Linked DNA regions of Dyadobacter chenhuakuii. The protein of the gene in region 1 interacts with the protein of each later gene in a pairwise test. Links are inferred from orthologs where the notes say so. Each region holds a gene or a part of one and is shown in the gene's direction. Other genes may lie near its edges.

Region 1 (7,735 bases):
TATTACTAAGATGTTACGTAAATTTGACTATCCATGGCTTTTGTTAAAACGTAGTTTATGGCTCATTTTGCCAATAGCCGGGATAGGCATGGCAGAAAATAAGCTTGGTAATCAGCGTTGTACAAATCTTGTGATATCCATTGAAGGAGATTCGGGAGCAAGGTTCCTTAATCAGATGGATGTACGCATGCTGGTAACTGAAAATGGAGCAGATCCGCTGTTAGGCAGCAGGTTAAGTGACGTTGCACTCAATGATTTAGAGCATCGGGTGCGCAGGAACAAACTGATCAGGAAGTGTCAGGTTTATCGTGACTTGAAAGGGAATGTGGTGGTAGAAGTGGAGCAGGAACGGCCGCTGGCAAGATGGATCAACACTTCTGAAAATGGCGAAATGCGCAATTCATCTGGTTACTATATCAGTGATGAAGGCGTTTTTTTTCCGTTATCGGATAGTTATTCGGCCAGGACATTGCTGGTTTCCGGTTCATTTTTCAATGATCCTGAAAAATTAAAGACAACCAAGGGGGCTTCATTGATGGAGCTTTTGCGCTTTTTAAATGCGGATCCCTTTTGGAAAGCACAGGTAGCACAGCTGGACGCTGACAAAGATGGTGAAATTCATATGATGACGGTCCTGGGTGACCAGCGCATTGAGTTTGGATCGGCAGAAAATTATGAATCCAAATTCGATAAGCTCAAAATGTTCTATAACAAGATATTGAGCCAGGACTGGAGCAGGTATAAAAAAATTAGTATTAAGTTTCAGAATCAAATAGTTTGTGAATAATAATTCACCATCAGCATGGCACACGAAAAAATTGTAGTAGGCGTAGATATTGGGAGCACGAAAATTACCGTGGTTGCTGCACAGGGAGCCGCGTCGGGCTCTCGTCAAAACAATATTGAAATTTTAGGTTTTAGCGAAGTCCCTGTTCCCAAAGGTGCAGTTGTAAACGGAGCCGTTGAAAATATAAAACAAGTTGGGACCGCAGTTCGTGAAGCACTCGCGGAAGCATCTTCCCGCTCGGACCTGGACATTGCGGTGGTGAATGTTAGTTTTGGCGGCACGCAGGTAAAGGTAAGTCAGCATAATGATGGCGTGATCCGGCCTTCGGCGTCTTCCGGCGAAGAGGTAACGCAAAGAGATGTGGATCAGCTTGTTGACGATATGTACAGGGCTAAAATCGAGCCTAATTACGACGTTCTGCATGTTTTACCCATGGAGTTTGTGGTTGACAACTCTATGAATGTGCGTGAGCCAGTAGGCAGGACGGGTATTAAACTGGGCGGTAACTTCCTGATTATCTCGGCAAACAGTCAGTCTGTTCTGCGTACGAAAAAGAGTCTGGCAGATGCAGACCATAATTTGAAATGCGACAAGATGGTTTTTGCGCCGTTGGCTACCAGTCTTGCGGTTTTAACAGACAATGAAACAAAAGCCGGCATTGCGCTGGTGGATATCGGGGACCATACGACGGACCTGGTAATATATCATGATAGCATTGTACGCCACATTGCTACTTTCCCGATTGGCGGCAGGCATATTACGAATGACCTCGCAACAGGTTGCGGCATTCAGGTTGAGAATGCAGAACGATTGAAACAGGAATACGGCGTAGCTATTGCTGCCGACGTTCCGTTAAACATTGAAATCCTGGTTAACTTCCTGGCCGGACGTGCTCCAAAGCAGGTTTTAAAGAAAAATGTAGCATTGATCATTGAAGAGCGATTGAAGGAGATCGCAGCGATGGTTTATGCAGAAATTATCAAATCAGGATATCTGGATAAGCTTATCGGTGGAATAGTGCTCACCGGCGGGTCTGCGAATATTGATGAGATTGAAAAACTCTTTGAGAAAGTAACAAACATGTCAGTCCGGGTGGGTTATCCCGAAAACCTGGAAAGAACCGCCAAAGCAGATGCGGTCAGCAATTCTTCATACAGCACAGCGATCGGTCTGGCCTGGGCCGGACTTCGTAATATAGATCCCCGGGTAAAATCGGTCTGCAAGCCTACGACTTCATTTAACACAGGCACTGTTGTGCAGCGTGAGAAAGTAAAGGAAATTCCGCCTAAGGAAGAGCCGGGTAAGAAAGTCGGGACTTTTTGGGATAGCTTTAACAGCATTATCCGCAAAAAAGATGATGGTCTGAGTGACTATTGAAAACAAAGCATAAACGCATTCAATCTCCGAAAATATGAATAAAAGCTTGTTGCAATCTTTAGACCAGGACTACATTGTGAACGAAATAATTAAAGACCAGCCCACCGGCGAACACCAGGCAGAGCCAGCCATTATCAAGGTGATCGGTGTTGGAGGTGGAGGAAGCAATGCGGTCAACTACATGTTTGAGAGAAAGATCAAGGATGTAGAATTTGCAGTGTGTAATACCGACCGCCAGGCGCTTGCTAACAGCCCGGTGCCCGTAAAAATCCAGCTTGGTGCAACATTAACGCAAGGCTTGGGAGCCGGAACGGATGCTACCAAAGGCAAGGAAGCTGCGTTGGAAACGATTGAAGAAATTAAAAGCCTGCTCGGCGGATCAACCCAAATGGTGTTTATCACAGCGGGTATGGGTGGTGGAACAGGAACAGGCGCCGCACCGGTGATTGCACAGCTTGCAAAGGAAATGGGCAAGCTTACAGTGGCGGTAGTAACTGCGCCTTACACCTGGGAAGGACTTGATAAAAAGGAACAGGCACTCGAAGGGATTGAGCAATTAAAGGAGTTCAGTGACACGGTGCTGGTGGTTTTGAATGACAAGCTGGAAGAGCTTTATGAGGACATGACCCTGACACAGGCATTCGCCGAGGCAGACGGCATTCTTCTTAATGCTGTAAAAAGTATTTCTGAGATCATCACGACAAACGGAAATATCAACACGGATTTTAAAGATGTTGAGAAAGTCCTTAAGAATGCAGGCCAGTCGGTAATGGGAACCTCTGAGGCGACCGGAGCTGATCGTGCTTCGATGGCCATTAAGGAAGCGCTGGATTCGCCGCTTTTAAATGACAGGGATATCCGCGGAGCAAAACGCATCCTGGTAACGCTTGCTACAAGCAAGAAAAAGGAAGCGACCATGAAGGAGCAGCGCGAAATCTGGCGTTATGTGCTTTCACAAGTGGGTGGAGAAGCGCGGATGTTCAAGCTGGGAACCATTACAGATGATTCTTTGGGTGATAAATTACGCGTGACGATTGTTGCAGCAGGATTTGATAGCATAGAGTCACCTATCCCGGGAATTGAGCTTAGAAACGGCGTTAAATCCAAAACACCGGATGCCAAGCCTGTTATAGAAGAAATTAAAGCGCCCGAATACGAAACAGAACTGGTCGTGACGAGCGAGCTGGAAGAAAGCACGCCAACCGGCCCGATCGATCTGATCATCGACCGTGAAATTGTACCAAGCGGATTTGCTCAGTTGCCGATCACAGATGTTGAAGGCAATAGTGACTGGGACAATGAAGAAATTGGAAAACTGGATGTAATGATCGCTTCGTTCAAAGACGGCCTGGTTAAATTCGGGGATCTCGAAGGCCCCGCGTTCCGCCGGAGCCGCGTGGAGCTCTGGAAACGCCCCACAGTTCCAGCGACCGAAATGGAGCAGCACTGGTTGAAATAATTAAGGACAAAAAAGGGAGCAAACGCTCCCTTTTTTGCTTAGAAATGGATCATTTGCCCGGCTTGAAGTTCCAGTAGTTCTTTGTACAACGCATTTGATATTACATTGTCATGATAATGTGAGCGGATCTGCCCTAACTTCACCCGTAATGCCAATGTGTTCATGCCCAGATAACTGAATACATCATTCAGATGGCTCAATGCTAATGCAGCTCCTTGCATATTGGAAGATAAGCCCACCAGTGCGGCCTTCTTATTGGTAAAGCTGTTGGGATAAGGCAGCCCGTCGATAAACGCTTTGAGAACGCCGGGATAGGAACCATTGTACTCGGGAACGATAAAGATAAATTTGTCCGTTTGTTCCAGCAGGGATTTGAGATTATTAAAATCTGAGTTTTTCCCTGAATTTTCGTACATCGCCGACACGGTGAAATCATGCGGCAGGTTTATCAGATCAAGGATTGTACTGGGAACATTGAGCTTATTGAATATTTCCTGATAATAGTCCGCTATTTTTCGTGACATGGAGTTGGGCCTGTTAGTGCCTACAATGATCACGATAGGAGAAGAAGTTGTTGTCATGAATGTAAAGTAAAGAGGCGGATGTCGCCTGTATGTTGCCCCTTAATGGGCTGATTTAGTAACAAATTAAGGACAAAATTGTTCAAGATAGTGCCTTAAACAGCTTATCAATGTAATGTTGCGGCATAGTTCGTTTTACTATGCATGACATTTATTGCTATCTTTGAGGCCAACATTCATCATGAAAAGCAGTTAAAAATCTGATATTCAGATTTTTAAAATTAACTCACGTAATAGTATGTCCTGGTTTATTCGTAAAGAGAAAGGTATTAATACACCCACCGAAATGAAGCGTGAAGCTCCTGACGGTTTATGGTACCAGTGTTCTAATTGTAAAAAAATTACGCCTACCAGAGAGCATAAGCAGAATGCGTTCACTTGTCCGCATTGCAATTATCACGAAAAGGTGGGTTCTGATGTTTATTTCAACCTGTTATTCGATGATAATGAGTTTATAGAGCTCGACGAAAATCTCATGTCGGGCGACCCGCTTCATTTTGTTGATACAAAAGCTTACCCCGACCGCATTAAGTCCACAATGCAGAAAACGGGTTTAAAAGATGCGGTCAGGACAGGTCACGGCAAGATGAATGAGCTGGACATTGTGATCGCTTGTATGGATTTCAATTTCATTGGCGGATCTATGGGTTCGGTTGTGGGGGAGAAGATCGCCCGTGCGATTACATATGCATTGGAGCACAAGCACCCGTTCCTGATGATCTCAAAATCGGGTGGAGCGCGGATGATGGAAGCTGGATTTTCACTGATGCAAATGGCAAAGACTTCTGCTCGTTTGGCACAACTATCGGAAGCAAAAATTCCATATATATCACTTTTGACGGATCCTACAACGGGCGGTGTTACTGCATCCTACGCAATGTTGGGCGACTTCAACATTTCAGAACCAGAAGCGTTGATCGGTTTTGCAGGCCCGCGCGTAATTCGTGAAACCATTGGTAAAGATTTGCCAAAAGGATTTCAAAGCGCTGAATTTGTTCTGGAACACGGCTTCCTGGATTTCATTGTGGACCGCAAAGACCTGAAAGATAAATTAACCAGCCTGCTTACCATGCTTCGTTGATATGCGTTTGATTTCCCATCCGGTCCTTTGCAATTACTACGTGACTTATCGCTGCAATGCATCATGTGGTTTCTGCGACATTTGGGAAAAGCCTTCGCCCTACATTACGGTTGAGAATTTAAGAGAAAATTTAAGGGATCTGAAAAAGCTGGGCGTTAAGGTCATCGACTTTACCGGCGGCGAACCACTGCTTCACCGGCAGCTGGATGTGCTCTTAAAAGAAGCCAAAGACTACGGCATGATCACTACGGTGACCAGCAACGGACTACTTTATCCAAAACAAGCGGAAAAGCTCCGTGGCCTCATTGATATGCTCCACTTCTCGCTCGATTCCCCGGACCGCGATGAGCATGATAAATCGAGAAATGTGAAGTGCTTTGATAAGGTGATGGAATCCATAGCGATCGCTAAATCACTAGGCGAACGCCCGGACATTATCTTTACGGTTTTTGAAAATAATGTTAATCAAATCCGGCAGCTTTGGGAAGAAGTTTGTTTACCCAATGATCTGATTCTGATCTTAAACCCTGTTTTTGAATACAACAATGTCGGCTCAAATCTTTCGAAAGAAACATTGAACGAGCTGACATGGTGGGGAAAACAGAAGAACATTTACCTTAACGAAGCATTCATCCAATTGCGGCTCGATGGCGGAAACCACGTCGAAGATCCGGTGTGCAAAGCGGCCAGCACAACTATTGTCATCTCTCCCGAAAACAAGCTCGTTTTGCCCTGTTATCATTTGGGCCTGAAAGATTTTCCTATCGAAGGAAATCTCTTCGATCTCTATCATTCCGACGAAGTCCAAAAGCTCGTAGCATTGGAAGGCAAATTACCGGCATGCGAAAGCTGCGCAATCAATTGCTATATGCAGCCCTCATTTGCCGTGGAAATGAATAAATACTGGTGGAAAGCGCTTCCCAGCACCATTAAGTATAACCGCATTAAAGGGACCTGGAAGCAGATGGTGCGGTTTTAGTTTATAAGCAGCCTTCTTTTCTTCGCGTGTCTGTTATGGAGGTTATTTTCCAGGTATTAGCGATTTTTATCAATGTGAAAACATTCACGCCGCAATGTGAGAATTTCTCCCCCAGGAAGAATTTATAAGGAGCCCACACAATGGCCATTGGCCCATCTACTGAAATGTTCACTTTATAAATCTGCTCATCCCACTTTTCTGAATGTGGTTTACCCACGGCTTTAACAAATCCGTCGATTGAGCTTTTCTTAATCGCAATGGAATCCTTTGGATTTTCCGGCACCGACATCATTGTGCTGCCTAGCGCAAAGGCATTTCGCACTTTCGTTGAGTCTCCTTCGCGCATTCCGTCAAACAATGCATTTACAGTGCTCATAATGCGAGGATCATATTCCTGGCTGAATGCGCTGTTTGCAAAGAAAAACATTGAGATCATCGTCAGGACGAATCTCAGACGGTTCATGTGTGCATGCTTTTTCATTAATTGGTATAGTTTTAACAAAAGCTTAATTTTGAGCCCCTTTTGAATTTGAGAATTAATATGTCTGAAAAAATAGTTAAAAAAGTAGATATAAAAAACCGCAAGGCCTCCTTCGAATATTTCTTCCTGGAAGAGTTTACGACCGGAATGGTGCTGACCGGAACAGAGATAAAGTCGATCCGGCAAGGCAAAGTGAATTTCCAGGATGCATACTGTCTGTTTATGGACGGAGAGCTTTATATCAGGAGCCTGCACATTTCCCCTTATACGGAAGGGACACATTACAATCACGACCCAATGCGTGACCGTAAATTACTCATTACCAAGAGAGAACGCCGGAAGTTGAATGAGAATCTGAAAGATCAGGGCTTAACGATCATTCCGGTAAGGCTTTTTACCAGCGAGCGCGGGCTGGCGAAGTTGCACATTGCTTTGGCCAAAGGTAAAAAGTTGTACGACAAGCGCGATTCCATCAAAGAAAAGGACATGAAGCGCGAAACGGATCGCATGAATCTTTAGGTAACTATCCTTTACTCTAAAAACAGCTAAATGGGTGATACAGGGCATCTTCTGCAAATTATTTTTTCACAATAATTGAATTTGCGGGCGCGTTTTGTAAGGTAAAAATTCCTATATTGTCGGAATTAAATACCTCTAGGGCTCATGGGTAAAGTACTGGTTCTTAATCAAGATTATAGTGCGTTAAGTGTTTGCACCGTTCCAAAGGCGTTTTTATTAGTCTACATGAACAAGGCCGAAATGCTGGCCGAATCGCCGAGACATTATCTCCGAACGGTCAACGATCAGTTTCCCATGCCCGTTGTCATCCGCCTCAACCGCTACATTCATATTCCATACAGAGGTGTCGTCATGACGAGGCAAAACCTTTTCAAGCGGGACAGTAACCGGTGCCAATATTGCGGAACACACGATAATCTCACACTAGACCACGTTATTCCCAAATCCAGAGGTGGCAAAACCACCTGGGAT
Region 2 (7,726 bases), 340 kb from region 1 along the record:
ATACGGCGAATCGAAGCTGAAAATTAAGGAAATGGGAAGCCGCTATTTCTTTATCTTAATGTATTGCCTCATCGAAAAATACTTCTCGCAAGGCGATTTTATGAAGAAATCTACTGCGCCTAAAAAGGAAGTCAGCCGCTAATAGTATCATTTATTGCCAATTGACAGGGAGTTACCTTAATCCGCCGGCCGTCAGCATCATTTTCTTGAACATTTACTTAATCCATTCCTGGACGAATGTCATTTTGTGGGCAATGTAGGAAATGGCGAGTCCCCAGATGATCGCGCTTGCAGACATCCATAGGAAAATCGCCGGGCGCGGCACTTTGAAGGCGACGGCGAGGATGGGACCGAAAAGCGGCGTAAATAATGGTGGCGTCAGAAATGCGATGCCGATGATCCCAAAACGTTTCCAGATATTAACCGCAATGCGATTGGTCCGGCTGAATTTTTTCGGCGGTGTTTTTCTGCGTTTTTTGATAAAATCCTGAATCGCGCCGCCTACATATGTAAGTACGAACACGCTGAACATCATGCCGATAGCCGAGCAAATAGCAGTTTCAAGCCACGTTAGTTTCAGGACGACTCCTGCAATGGGCCCTCCGAAAAATTTGAGCGTACTGGCAAGAGCAACTGATAAATATTTTAGTAGGGTGGTTTTCATTTAAACTTTTACCTGTATCAGTTCTGAAGCAAAACGCCTTGTCGCCTCATTGGTTTGAACGTAGTCATCATACGTCGGGGCGGAAATGTAGGACATTTTGGCAAGGCTTTCAATGATCAGGTCCGAAATATCCAGAAATCCGATCTTATCCTGAAGAAACGCTTCTACCGCAATTTCATTGGCTGCATTGACAATACAAGCCGCATTTCCGCCTTTTTCCAAAACTTCATAAGCAATGGAGAGGTTCCTGAAAGTGTCCATATCGGGCTTTTCAAAGGTTAAGGAAGGGTAATCCATAAAATTAAACCTCGGAAAAGTCGATTTCAGACGCGCCGGATAACGCAATGCATACTGAATTGGCAGTTTCATATCGGGCAAGCCCATTTGTGCCTTAATGCTGCCATCCTCAAATTGCACAAGCGAATGCACAATACTTTGCGGGTGAACGATGACGTCTATTTGTGAAGCTTCCAAATCAAATAACCATTTGGCCTCGATCACTTCCAGGCCTTTGTTCATGAGCGTGGCCGAATCAATCGTGATCTTGGCACCCATGCTCCAATTAGGATGCTTTAATGCTTGTGCCTTGGTAACATTAGCCAAAAACGCCCGATCCTTGCCGCGGAAAGGACCGCCCGAAGCCGTTAGTATGATCTTTTCGATCGTGTTTTCCTCTTCTCCAACCAGACATTGAAAAATGGCAGAATGCTCGGAATCGACCGGGTAAATCTTTACGCCGTATTGTTTGGCTAGTCCGGTAATAAGCTCGCCGGCAACAACCAGCGTTTCTTTGTTTGCTAATGCAATGTCCTTTCCAGCCTTAATGGCGTGAATAGTAGGCAAAAGTCCGGCATAACCCACCATCGCCGTAAGCACTGTGTCAATTTCTTCCGATTCAACGACGGAAACCAGTGCTTCGATGCCGCTGTAAACTTTTATATTGAATGAGGAAAGAGCTGATTTAACCTTATCAAAATGCTTTTCATTTCCGATAACGACTTCTTTGGGCAGAAATTTCGCTGCCTGCTCGATCAGCAGATCTGCATTATCCTGCGCAGTAAGAACGGCTACCGAAAAAATCTCGGGATTTGCCTCGATCACTTCCAGCGCCTGCGTCCCGATCGAACCTGTTGATCCAAGAATTGCTATATTTTTTTTCATTCTGATGCTGAGGTTATATTTACTGCCGGTTGATTTTGATCAGTTCATCCGCGATTTTCCGGTCGTTGGACAATCGGGGCACTTTGTTCTGGCCCCCTAGTTTGCCATTCGCGCGCATGTAATCGATAAACGAGTTTTTGCGCAATGGCACCAGTTCCAGTGTTTTCAAAATGCTGCCTTTGATCAGATCTTTGTAATAGATGTTGAGTTCGGTAAGCTTTCTGTCGACGTCGGCCACGAATTGTTCCTTATTGTTAGGCTCGACGGCAAATTCCACCAACCATTCATGATAAGGAAGTCCGCCATTTTCGGAATTTACCATTGGCGCAACCGTAAACTCGACAACTTCAACCTCGGGATGTCGTTCCATGGCATAACGCAATGCTTTTTCTATCTCCTCCCCGATCACGTGTTCGCCGAATGCGGATATAAAATGCTTGATCCGGCCCGTTACCAGGATCTTGTACGGGTTTACAGAGACAAACCGCACCGTATCACCCAAAGAATAGCCCCATAACCCCGCATTATTATTCACGATCACTGCATAATTCTGCCCAACCTGCACTTCTCCGATGGATAATCGCCGGGGATTTTCGTCGAAGTAGTTTTCAACGGGGATGAACTCATAGAAGATGCCCGTGTCCAAAAGCAGCAGCAAACCGTCGTCTTTTTGAGAATCCTGGTAGGCGAAAAAGCCTTCCGAAGCGGGATATAGCTCAATCGAATCGATCTTCTTTCCGATAGATTCAAAGAGTTTGGCGCGGTAAGGCTCGAAATTGACGCCGCCATATATGAACAGCGAAAAGTCCGGAAAGACGTCTTTGATCTTTTTCCCGGTCCTTTCGATAATCTTGTCAAAATACATTTGTACCCACGGCGGAATGCCTGATATCAGCGACATGCGCTGGTCGAGCGTTTCGTCGATGATCTTGTCCAGCTTCGTTTCCCAATCTTCAATGCAGTTCGTTTCGTAGCTCGGCATCTGGTTGGATCTGAGGTAACCCGGAACGTGGTGATTGGAAATACCTGACAAGCGGCCTGTCAGTACACCGCCTGTTTCCGTCAGGACTGGGCTTCCGGATAAGAAAATGAGCTTATTATCAAGAAATTGGGCTTTTTTGGTTTCTGCTATATACGTCAAAATGGCATTGCGGGCAGAATCAATGTGGTTGGAAATCGAGTCGCGGGAAATCGGAATGTACTTGGTTCCGGATGTTGTGCCTGACGTTTTGGCAAAATATAAGGGCTTGCCGGGCCAGAGAATGTCTTCGTCCCCGTTCTTTACCTTATCAATATACTTGTGAAGGTCTTCATAATCGTGGACGGGGACCGCTTCTTTGAAGTCGGAATAGCTGTGGATGTCCTTAAAAAAATGATCTTTTCCAAACTCCGTATGAAGCGCTTTCCGGACCAGATTACCCCTCCATTTTTCCTGCACTTCGACGCTCCGCGAGATCCAATCCTGTTGCTGCTGTACAATGTATCGAGCCAGCGGCTCACTCAATAGTGCTCTGATTCCCATAGTAAAAACAAAGGTACACAGGTTTTGTAAATTCTATTCTACAAGGCCGCCTAACAGGCTTTTCTGAGGCCAAAACGGCCATTAGCCGAAATTTTTTAAATGCCTTTGTTTGTGGTTATTTATCTGTAATTTTGCCATCCTGAAATCAAAGTGAGCGAAAATTTTAAAAAAATATATGGGATTGTTTGATTTTTTGACGAGCGATATAGCGATCGATTTGGGGACTGCAAATACCCTGATCATCCATAAAGATACAGTAGTTGTTGACGAGCCTTCTATCATTGCCATGGACAAAACCACAGGCAAAGTTTTAGCCATCGGACACACAGCTATGCAAATGCATGAGAAGACCAACGAGAATATTAAAACGATCCGCCCACTTAAAGATGGTGTAATTGCTGACTTTACTGCTGCCGAAATGATGATCCGTGGTATGATCAAAATGATCGATACCGGCAGCCGTTTTTTTACACCTTCCCACCGCATGGTGGTTTGCATTCCTTCCGGGATTACAGAAGTTGAAAAACGTGCCGTAAAAGACTCATGCGAGCATGCAGGCGCGAAAGAAGTATATATGGTGCACGAGCCGATCGCAGCTGCTATCGGGATCGGCATTGACATTACTCAGCCGAATGGTGTGATGATCGTTGACATTGGCGGTGGAACTACGGAAATCGCGGTTATAGCGTTGTCAGGGATTGTTTGCGAGCAATCTGTTCGCATTGCAGGTGATGTATTTACGAGAGACATTGTTGATTATATGCGCCGCGAGCACAATCTTTTGATCGGTGAGCGCTCTGCGGAATTGATTAAAATGGCCATCGGATCCGCTTCTCCTGAACTCGAAATTCCATTGGACGATTATCAGATCCGCGGCCGTGACTTAATGACCGGGATTCCAAAGGAAATCCGTGTTACGTATAGTGAAATCGCTTATTCTCTCGATAAATCAATCTCTAAAATTGAGGAAGGTGTCATGAAGGCACTTGAAATTTCTCCTCCTGAACTTTCTGCGGATATTTTCAAGAATGGTATTTATCTGACAGGCGGCGGGGCGCTTATCCATGGCCTTGACCGACGCATTGCTCAGAAAACCAAGCTTCCCGTTCACATTGCGGATGATCCTTTAAAAGCCGTAGTGAAAGGAACAGGCGAAGTCCTTAAAAATCTTGAATTGTACAAGCCGGTACTGATTTCGTAGTATTGGATCGTTCACGATGTGAACACTTTAGCCCATGCTCCAACTCGTTGATTTCGTTGTCCGGAATCGTTTCTTTTTGGTATTTATTTTGCTGGAAGTTCTCAGTGTATGGTTAATCGTGCGCAGTAACACTTACTGGGGCGCAACTTATTTCAACACTTCGAATTATTATGTCGCCAAAACATTGGCTTTTTCTAATTCAGCAAAGGAATACACGAAACTGGACGAGGTGAACGCCGCATTAGCGAATGAAAATGCGCGGCTTCGTGCCACTGTTACGGCATTAACGCAGACAAAACCCATCGATTCTCCGGCTGGCTACGTTCCGGACTCATCATTTGCATCACGCTTCACATTTACCGTAGCGAAAGTGGTTGATAATGAGACCAACCAGACCAATAATGTGCTGACGATCGATAAGGGGAGCTCTGACGGGATCAAACCCGGGATGGGCGTTATTTCAGCAACCGGCGTAGTTGGGAAGGTCAGGTTTTGTTCAGAGAACTTTTCTGTGGTTACTTCCATCCTGCATTCGCAGTTCATGGTGTCGTCGAAGCTTGTCAGGAGCAAGGAAATTGGTTATGCCAAATGGCCAGGAAAGGATCCTAATTTCATTGATATGATCGATGTATCAAAGTATACGAAGATCTTCAAGGGGGACTCGGCGGTTACTTCGGATCAAAATTCTGTTTTTCCTCCCGGCATTATGGTGGGCAGGGTGGAAACGGTAAGTGTGCATCCCAATCAGACCTTTTACAACATTGTATTGCGGCTGGCAACCGATTTCAGGAACCTCTCTTATGTTTATGTGGTACAAAATCAACAACTTGGGGAGCAGGATAGTCTTAAATTACGTACGATAAATACCAAATGAGTTTACGAGAGGCAATACAATATTCCCTGATGATCCTGTTGTATCTGTTCCTGCAGATCTTCTTCATGCGGAATGTCGTGTTGTTCAACTACGCGTTCTGTTTTATATACATTGCCGGCGTATTGCTGCTTCCTGCTGATGTAGACAGAATGTATCTTTTGCTGATTGCTTTCGGCATTGGCTTTACCGTAGACGTGTTTTCCAACACATTCGGGATGCATGCTTCGGCCACCGTTTTGATCGCTTACCTGAGACCTTTCCTTATCCATTACCAGATGAAATCCCGCGGCGCGGAACGTGCAGAGGTGGGAATAAGGGCGCAAGGTCTGGGTGCATTTCTTGGTTATGTCTTACCACTCATCCTGCTACATCATTCCATGCTCTTTTTAATGGAGATCAATCATTTTGGAATGATCCTTTACACACTGATCCGCATAGGCGCCAGTGTGCTGTTTACTACCCTTCTAATCATACTCCTGGAACTTTTTTCCAAACGTTAATATGACATTTTGACACGAAACCTTCGTGGCTCGAAATTTGATGTTGATACATTAAATACGGCAGGAGGCAATTCAATTTGGAATATTTTAGGATGCGGTTCCCAGTTGATTTATTTTTTATCGTGAAAAGATGGCTGTTAAGTAGCTTCAATAAGCCATTCATCAAATTTTAATTTGTACGATTTGGAGCTGTTGTTAATCTTTGTAAATTCAGCATTCCTATGTTAGTTGCCATGTCAGAAACGCTCACGACTAATGAATACACGGATGACCTTCGTTATGAAGTTTTTAACCGTGAGTTCATGCCACACATTGACTCAATGTATAATTTCGCCTTTCGCCTTACTATGGACGAAGACGATGCAAATGACCTGGTTCAGGACACATATTTAAAGGCTTTCCGTTTTATTTCTTCTTTTGAACAAGGCACCAATGCAAAAGCATGGCTTTTCCGGATTCTCAAGAATAGTTTTATAAATGATTACCGCAAGAAAAGTAAGGAGCCTTCCAAAGTAGATTATCAGGAAGTCGAAACTACTTACAACTCTGAGGAAGCTTCTGATACAACTTACACGGTCGATCTTCGGGCGGATGCAGTTCAGGAATTAATAGGTGATGAGGTTGCAAATGCACTAAATGCACTGCCGGTGGACTTCCGGACGGTGATCATTTTATGTGATATTGAAGGGTTTACATACGAAGAAATGGCCAAGATCCTGGACATTCCGATCGGTACTGTAAGGTCCAGACTGCACCGCGCGCGTAACTTATTGAAAGAAAAATTAAAGAGTTACGCGAGCTCGATGGGATATGATTCATAGGTTGTGAAACTTTTTTTGTAACCTCTTCGGTTATAGGGTACAACTGTACATATATTCCATTATTCCTTATTTTTCATTTTAATAATGAATGCATCCCCTACCACGCCTTCAATTAGTGAAGAAGCGCAAAAACAACCCATGAAGCAGAAATGCGAGCATCATCTTGAATGCATGAAGGTAATTCAGGCTATTCTTGACGATGAAGCAACCGAGGCCGAGAAAGATCATTTTCGTGAAAACATGGATAAATGCTTGCCTTGCATCGAGTCTTACAGACTTGAAAAATGCATCAAAGAATCCCTTAATTTTAAGATCGAAAAGAAGCCTTGCCCCGAGAGCATTCTAAAGACAATTATTTCAAAAATAAACAGTTAATGCTGTTCGTGTGAAAGGTAAGCTTATCATATTTTCCGCTCCGTCCGGTTCCGGAAAGACTACAATAGTAAGGCATCTTCTTAAAAAATATCCCGACCTTCTGGCTTTCTCTGTCTCTGCATCTACAAGGGAACAGCGCGACCATGAGGTGAACGGAAAAGATTATTATTTCATCCCGAAAAAGGAATTTCGGGAGCGCATTGCCAACAACGAGTTTGCGGAGTGGGAAGAGGTTTATGCGGGAAATTATTACGGCACATTCAAAACGGAAATTGAGCGGCTTTGGAATGAGGGCAAACAGGTTTTGTTTGATGTAGATGTAAAGGGCGGTCTCAAATTGAAAGAAATTTACCGCCACAATGCATTGGCCGTTTTTGTAAAAGTCTCTTCCGAAGCCGAAATCATCCGCCGTCTCAGCGAACGCGGCACAGAAACCGAAAAATCACTGGAAACCCGCCTTGGAAAAGTCCGCTACGAGCTGAGCTTCGAAGATAAGTTTGATGTTGTGCTCGTGAATGATGATCTTGACGAAACACTCAAAAAAGCGGAAGCACTGGTTCTGGATTTTATTCAATGAAAATCGGACTCTTTTTCGGATCATTTAATCC

Evidence for each region.
Region 2: the proteins of ftsA (region 1) and NFI80_RS18390 interact in binary tests that used the Escherichia coli proteins (3 or more experiments, as listed by UniProt). The link is inferred for Dyadobacter chenhuakuii from one-to-one orthologs.

Annotation. Positions count from the first base shown.
Region 1 is NZ_CP098805.1:4,766,244-4,773,978, forward strand. Bases 1-2,983 are described here. They hold ftsA (cell division protein FtsA), read left to right. Parts: upstream 1-802; coding sequence 803-2,164; downstream 2,165-2,983. Other genes in these bases: NFI80_RS19875 (cell division protein FtsQ/DivIB), read left to right, coding at 89-787; ftsZ (cell division protein FtsZ), read left to right, coding at 2,199-2,983. In the rest of the region: more of ftsZ, read left to right, coding at 2,984-3,623; NFI80_RS19890 (NADPH-dependent FMN reductase), read right to left, coding at 3,662-4,204; accD (acetyl-CoA carboxylase, carboxyltransferase subunit beta), read left to right, coding at 4,443-5,285; NFI80_RS19900 (radical SAM protein), read left to right, coding at 5,287-6,264; NFI80_RS19905 (nuclear transport factor 2 family protein), read right to left, coding at 6,266-6,745; SsrA-binding protein SmpB, read left to right, coding at 6,806-7,264; NFI80_RS19915 (HNH endonuclease), read left to right, coding at 7,409-7,735. UniProt on the Escherichia coli protein: Essential cell division protein that assists in the assembly of the Z ring. May serve as the principal membrane anchor for the Z ring.
Region 2 is NZ_CP098805.1:4,422,992-4,430,717, forward strand. The notes cover bases 2,562-5,535. They hold NFI80_RS18390 (rod shape-determining protein), read left to right. Parts: upstream 2,562-3,522; coding sequence 3,523-4,548; downstream 4,549-5,535. Other genes in these bases: NFI80_RS18385 (GH3 auxin-responsive promoter family protein), read right to left, coding at 2,562-3,347; mreC (rod shape-determining protein MreC), read left to right, coding at 4,583-5,422; NFI80_RS18400 (hypothetical protein), read left to right, coding at 5,419-5,535. Outside these bases: NFI80_RS18370 (glycosyltransferase family 2 protein), read left to right, coding at 1-142; NFI80_RS18375 (hypothetical protein), read right to left, coding at 215-664; NFI80_RS18380 (1-deoxy-D-xylulose-5-phosphate reductoisomerase), read right to left, coding at 665-1,825; more of NFI80_RS18385, read right to left, coding at 1,845-2,561; more of NFI80_RS18400, read left to right, coding at 5,536-5,922; NFI80_RS18405 (sigma-70 family RNA polymerase sigma factor), read left to right, coding at 6,144-6,743; NFI80_RS18410 (phosphohydrolase), read left to right, coding at 6,828-7,118; gmk (guanylate kinase), read left to right, coding at 7,129-7,695; nadD (nicotinate (nicotinamide) nucleotide adenylyltransferase), read left to right, coding at 7,692-7,726. UniProt on the Escherichia coli protein: Forms membrane-associated dynamic filaments that are essential for cell shape determination. Acts by regulating cell wall synthesis and cell elongation, and thus cell shape.